3 regions of the Terribacillus sp. AE2B 122 genome follow, and region 3 is predicted to be linked to each of the others. Evidence: predicted binding sites of a transcription regulator. Region 3 holds the regulator's gene; each other region holds the start of a gene.
What was found. The regulator LexA, encoded in region 3, represses DNA repair genes until DNA is damaged. The targets are predictions, from matches to a motif close to CGAACATATGTTCG.

Region 1 (2,277 bases), 480 kb from region 3:
CTTCTGTATTATAAAATTCAAGTCGACTCAGCACACCAAACCGGTCTCTTAGAGGTGCAGATAGCAATCCAGCTCTCGTTGTCGCGCCAACCAATGTGAATGGCGGCAAATCAAGACGGACGCTGCGCGCGCTAGGTCCGGTTCCAATGACAATGTCCAGAAAGAAATCTTCCATAGCTGGATACAGTATCTCTTCAACAGCTCTTGGCAATCGATGAATTTCATCGATGAACAACACATCGCCTGCTTCCAGAGAGCTTAAAATCGCTGCCAAATCCCCTGCTTTTTCAATTGCGGGTCCGCTCGTTGCCCGGAATGACACACCCATTTCATTGGCAATGATCGATGCCATCGTTGTTTTTCCTAATCCTGGTGGTCCGTAAAGCAATACATGGTCAAGCGGCTCATCACGCATCTTTGCTGCCTCTATGAAGATAGCCAGATTTTCCTTTGCTTTATGCTGGCCGATGTACTGCTTTAAGGTGGACGGGCGCAGACTGAGCTCGATCACTTCGTCTTCCTGTTTCAATTCGTTCGTAATCATGCGATCTTCCATCTTCGCACTCCTTTATTTCTTTTGACTTAATAAAGCCAAGCCTTTCTTGATCAGGTGATCAGCACTGTCACTGTCTTCTTTTTTCAGCTGAGGCAAGACAGCTTTGATTTCCCGCTCCTGATATCCTAGAGCCCGCATTGCATCTTCTGCATCTGCTAATGCAAGACGTTTCTTAGAAGTGTTGCTTTCTGTACCTGCAGATGCTTCGATTGCAGTAAGCGATACCATATAAACGAGCTTACCTTTCAAATCGAGCACCATTTGACGAGCAGTCTTCTTCCCAACACCCTGGAAGCTTGTCAGGAACTTATCATCTTCTCGCTCGATTGCTGCGACAAATTCCTCGACGTTGACACCTGCTAGGATCTGCAAGGCGTTTTTCGGCCCGATACCTGAAACCCCTAGCAGTTTTTGGAACAAAAACTTGTCCTCTGTATTTTTAAACCCGAACAAAGTCTGGGCATCTTCCCTAACATAATGATATGTATGGACAAGCGCCTCCTTGCCTTCTTCCATTTGGAATTGAAAAGGATTCGGGCAAATGATTTCATAACCTACACCATGTGCCTCTACAAGCACCGCTTCTTCTGTAATTCCTGTAATCTTGCCTTTAACATACGCTATCATGCTGTTTCTCTCCTACCTGAATCAATAACTTCCTTCTATCTATTTTACCACACAAGCGTATGTTCGTATAAGGTAAAAGGTGAAAAACAGGAAAAGGACCTCCCTCTCCTGAGGAACGATCCTTTTTAGCTTGGCAGTGGTGCTACATCGTTTTTGGAGCGGAGCGCTTCCAGGACATCTTCATAAACTTCTCTTGATTGGATCTTGATCCCTTCTTCGAGCTCTTCCGCTTGATGACTTTCCAACTTGCCTTTATTTATCTGATAGAACGATTGGATTGCCTGCTGATCTATTGGACGACCTTCGAATATGGTCAGCTTCCCTTTGTAAATACCGAAATAGCCATTCTTCTTTAACGAGGGTGAAATATCCATTACTTCCTGTTTGAATACAACCAAACCTTCTTTCTGGGAAACAAGCTGCCAATCATGATAGGTTGACCAGAAATCTTCCATTGCATAGATTTTCTCTTGATGGGTTACTTCTGTCTGCTTGCCATCAATATATTGACGCTGCAGTACGACCTTCACTTCAACTGGATCCGCAGCTTCCGCTGTTATACTTGGAACTACTAAAAGGAAAAGCAAACAAAAGCCTAAGAAACGCCTCATGATCTTCCACCCCTATTCCGTTGCTTTTGCCTTCATTTTTTCCTGTTAGCGCTTCTTTATCCGTTTTTTTTGAAAAAATATTGATTTGACCGACACTTTTTTGGTTTTCTTTTCGATTATATGTGGTAAAGGATTAGAAAGTTGAAAACAAAGGCGGGATAATAGTGAGAAACACTACGCAGCAAAAGTACCTCCACTACGTGGAAGCGAAAAGCGAAGCAAACATGGCGAACGTTTTCTCAGAAGAAAGAGCAACCTTGATACTTAGAGATCACATTCAGCACGCCGGTTTGTCCAAAGCAGAAGTACTTGCTATGGAAGATAAGTATCGCCAGGATATGCACCGCATTTTCGAAGAGCATGGTATATTATAAATGAAAGCCCCTTCAACGGAAAAAGGGGCTTTTTTTGTTTCACTTATTTTCTTGTTCATCTCCTGGCAGATCTTGGGCAGGTGAAGGCTCATAGAAATCGGCAAGCGGC
Region 2 (2,277 bases), on a different contig from region 3:
CGAACATGAACCCGGCTCACCGTGACCGGATTGCATTCCTGCGGGTCTGCTCAGGTAAATTCGAGCGTGGTATGAGCGTCCAGCTCTCCCGCTCAGCGAAGCCGATCAAACTTTCCCAGTCACAGCAATTCGTCGCATCCTCCCGTGATACGGTCGAAGAAGCGTATGCTGGAGATATTATTGGTATTTATGATCCAAACATTTACCGAATTGGGGACACACTCATCGAAGGGAAAGCAAATTTTGAATTCGATGAACTGCCGCAATTCCCGCCGGAAGTGTTCAAGAAAGTTACCGCCAAGAACGTTATGAAAGCCAAGCAGTTTCAGAAAGGTATCGAGCAGCTTGTTCAAGAAGGAGCAATCCAGCTGTTCCGCGGAAAACGCGACAACAGCTATATCTTAGGTGCAGTCGGAGAGCTTCAGTACGAAGTATTCGAATATCGAATGAAAAACGAGTATAATGTAGAAGTGGTATTGGAATCGATGGGAGAACGCATCCCTCGCTGGCTAAAGGCCGAGCAAGTGGATGAACGCTTATTTGATGAGCGCAGTCTGCTCGCACAGGATCGCGAAGGGGAGTACTTGGCATTGTTCAAGAATGATTTCGCCCTCCGCTGGTTCACGGATAAAAATCCGAAAGTCGATTTGATTGATCTATTTGAGGTCAACCAATACGACCAAGCTTCTAACTAATAATAAAGCCGTCAAATTTTGGCGGCTTTTTGCTATCTATTTGTTTATGTTTCGTATATTAGGTAAACATCTATACTAGCAGGTATGTGGAATTTTAAACGAATGTTTGTTCGTGTTTTTATATATTTTATGCTATGATGACATTAGTATACAGAACGGAGGAATTTGGCATTGAAAGAAAAGGAAACGTTTGAGTTAGTATCCAAATACGAGCCGCAGGGTGACCAGCCGAGAGCGATTGACGCCCTAGTCGACGGCATCCACCAAAACAAGCGTCATCAGACACTTCTCGGCGCGACTGGTACCGGTAAGACGTTCACCATTTCGAACATGGTGAAGGAAATAAACAAACCGACACTTGTCATTGCACACAATAAAACATTGGCTGGTCAGCTGTACAGTGAGTTTAAGGAATTTTTCCCGAACAATGCAGTGGAATATTTCGTCAGCTATTACGATTATTATCAGCCGGAAGCATACGTACCACAGACAGATACATTCATCGAGAAGGACGCAAGCATCAATGATGAGATTGATAAGCTGCGCCACTCCGCTACATCTGCGCTATTTGAACGCAATGATGTATTGATTGTGGCAAGTGTGTCCTGTATCTATGGCTTGGGTTCCCCGGAGGAATATAAGAGCCAGGTGCTGTCTGTGCGCGTCGGTATGGAGAAGGATCGAGATGCTCTTCTTCGTAACCTAGTTGATATCCAATACGCACGGAATGATATTGATTTCCAGCGCGGAACCTTCCGTGTTCGCGGGGACTCAGTTGAAGTCATTCCGGCATCAAAGGAAGAACATTGCATCCGCTTTGAGTTCTTTGGGGATGAAATCGATCGGATTCGTGAAGTGGACGCCCTGACAGGCGAAATCATCGGGGACCGGGAGCATGTCGCTATTTTCCCTGCTTCCCACTTCGTAACACGCGAAGAGAATCTCAAGAAGGCAATTGTCAATATTGAGAAAGAGCTCGAGGATCAGCTGAAAGTCTTCAAGGAGCAAGGCAAACTGCTGGAAGCACAGCGATTAGAGCAGCGGACGAACTACGACTTGGAAATGATGCGGGAGATGGGTTTTTGTTCAGGTATTGAAAACTACTCAGCTCAGCTTACTTTCCGCGAACGGGGAGCCACACCTTATACGCTGCTGGACTTCTTCCCCGATGATTTCATCGTTGTCGCGGATGAGTCCCATGTTACGCTGCCGCAAATAAGGGGAATGTATAATGGTGACCAAGCACGGAAAAAGGTGCTCGTTGATCATGGCTTCCGTCTGCCATCAGCTATGGATAACCGGCCGCTCACATTCCAGGAATTTGAGAAGAAAACAGAACAGCTTGTCTATGTATCTGCAACACCTGGTCCTTATGAAATCGAGCACACACCGGAAATGATCGAACAGATCATCCGACCGACAGGATTGCTAGATCCGGAAATCGACATTCGACCGATTGAAGGACAGATTGACGATATTATCAGTGAAATTTATAAGCGGACCGAAAAGAATGAGCGTGTACTAATCACGACGCTGACGAAAAAGATGTCCGAGGATTTAACCGATTATTTGAAGGATATCG
Region 3 (2,277 bases):
CGAAAGCTGGAATTCACCGTGCTGGCTTAACGTATACACCTTGACCTCTAGCTTCTGAAGATGATGGAACAAGGCGATCTTCGTATTGCCTCTTCCTAGCCTCGTTTCATCCTGAATGAGGAGACAATCCGCTTCACGTGCTGTAAACACATCCAGCATGCGAAAAATTCCCGGACGTTCGATCTCATAACCGCTCTGTTTCTCTTCGATGATATCGATAACCTCTATGTCGGAAGACGCAGCAAGCCTGATGAGCTCTTCACGCTGACGCTCAATCGAGCTAGCTTGCTCGTCCTTTTCTGTACTTACTCTGCAATAGATGACTGCTTTCATTGATGTACCCTCTCACTTCGACTAATTAGACGCTCATTATAAGTGTAAAGTATAAGAAGAAAAGCGTGAAGCCGAAAAGCACATAATAGAATAGATCTGATTTCGCTAGTTTTTTGAACATGGTAGACCCCTCCGTTTTCAAGAACATGCGTTCTCTTTGTTAATTCCATTATATACGAACATAGGTTCTAGTCAAGACCTTTTTTCGAACGGATGTTTGTATATTGCAATCTATCATGGTATACTGTATGTAATAAAAATATATGCACGGGGTGTTCGATACATGATAAAACTATCGAAAAGACAGGAAGCGATTCTAGCATACATAAAGGAGCAGGTACTCGATAAAGGCTACCCGCCTTCCGTTAGAGAAATCGGCGAAGCAGTTGGATTGGCCTCAAGCTCTACCGTTCACGGCCATCTTTCTCGTTTAGAGAAAAAAGGTCTTATCCGTCGCGACCCAACAAAGCCGCGCGCTATCGAGGTATTATCATTTGATAGTGAAGAACAAACAGATATTCCTCGAGGTGAGGCAAACTACGCTCCGGTAATCGGAAAAGTAACAGCTGGTATTCCAATTACAGCAGTGGAGAATATAGAAGAATATGTCCCTGTACCTAGCCATCTAGTAGGACCGGACGATAATATTTTTGTTTTGGTTATTGTAGGAGAGAGTATGATAGAAGCCGGTATTCTAGATGGAGACATGGTCATCGTCAAACAGCAGCAGACCGCTCAAAATGGAGAGATTGTTGTAGCGATGACAGAGGACAATGAAGCAACAGTGAAACGTTTCTTCAAGGAAGAAAACCAGATCCGACTGCAGCCAGAAAACAGTACGATGGATCCTATCATTTTGGATAATGTTAGTATTCTTGGTAAAGTAATCGGTTTATATCGTTCCATTCAGTAAAAAATCGGCTCCGGCCGGTTTTTTTTCATAGAATTTACATACTTTTTGCCTTCTTTCGACATAATTTTTGGGTATATTAGATTATGCTATTACCAAAAGCTAGAAAGCAGGTGGTTTTGTGAAGCTGTTTTACAAGCTCTTCTGCAAGTTGCGAGGCCGACATAAGATTGATAGTGTTACTGATTCGTGTAAATGTGGATATACAAGAAGCCACCGTAGAGAACAACACAGTATGGATGATTATTATCTTAAAGAACGTTAAAAACGGTATAAATAAGGAGCTTGCCTAGACGGCAAGCTCCTCTTGTATGCTTTTATATTGTTTCATCGCTAAATTAAGAGCCTCGAGCAGAATACCTGGCGTGGCTTTCTCGTATGTCTCCCCTAACAGGCGCTTGGCACCATCCAGAATTCGCTGGTTCCCCATTAAAGCTAACAATTCATGTCCTTTTACTAAAATATCGTCAATGAAGACATCTCTGTAATCCTTGGAGTTTGTTACGACGCCTGAAATGAATCCTTCCTGCAGCAGCACTTCCGCATGATGTACGACATCGTATGGTGTGCACGTTCCTAATTCGCAGCGGTATTCTCTTGCTTTCGTTCCTTGGAGTTGGTCTGCTTCTAACTGTCCCAGTATTTCATGAAATAATGTAACGCGTAGTTTTGGCATGTGATCTCCTCCTTGTTATAGTTCAATTATTTCACATATTAGTTATGAATCCATCGAAAGGTTTGTACATTATTTCACAAATAAGTGACAAGTTAAGAAACAGATATGTTTAATTTCTCATCGTTTGCATTAAACAGGGCTACTATGTGGTATAGACACTATAAGTACTTTTATTGGAGGTGAAACAATGTCAAACTATCACACTGTACCAGACAGAAATAACAGCTGGCAGGTTAAAAAAGAAGGAGCAAAACGTGCTTCAGGAAGCTTTGACACGCAAAAAGAAGCGATGGATTATGGGAAGAAATTAGCTAAGCAGAATAAAGGTGAACATGTCATTCACGGCAGGGACAGGAGA

Region 1: ruvA (Holliday junction branch migration protein RuvA) is a predicted target of LexA. The motif match lies at 1,236-1,249, and genes of this name have one in related genera.
Region 2: uvrB (excinuclease ABC subunit UvrB) is a predicted target of LexA. The motif match lies at 795-808, and genes of this name have one in related genera.

The regions. Positions count from the first base shown of each region.
Region 1 is NZ_LR700942.1:272,930-275,206, reverse strand. Features, by position in the region: gene ruvB (Holliday junction branch migration DNA helicase RuvB) at 1-556, opposite strand, end outside; gene ruvA (Holliday junction branch migration protein RuvA) at 569-1,183, opposite strand; gene AE2B122_RS01380 (BofC C-terminal domain-containing protein) at 1,309-1,794, opposite strand; gene AE2B122_RS01375 (hypothetical protein) at 1,959-2,168, shown strand; partial or broken gene AE2B122_RS01370 (hypothetical protein) at 2,208-2,277, opposite strand, start outside.
Region 2 is NZ_LR700943.1:550,346-552,622, forward strand. Features, by position in the region: gene AE2B122_RS07910 (peptide chain release factor 3) at 1-695, shown strand, start outside; gene uvrB (excinuclease ABC subunit UvrB) at 867-2,277, shown strand, end outside.
Region 3 is NZ_LR700942.1:751,967-754,243, forward strand. Features, by position in the region: gene AE2B122_RS03835 (recombinase family protein) at 1-333, opposite strand, end outside; gene lexA (transcriptional repressor LexA) at 617-1,246, shown strand; gene AE2B122_RS03845 (hypothetical protein) at 1,533-1,919, opposite strand; gene AE2B122_RS03850 (DUF2188 domain-containing protein) at 2,107-2,277, shown strand, end outside.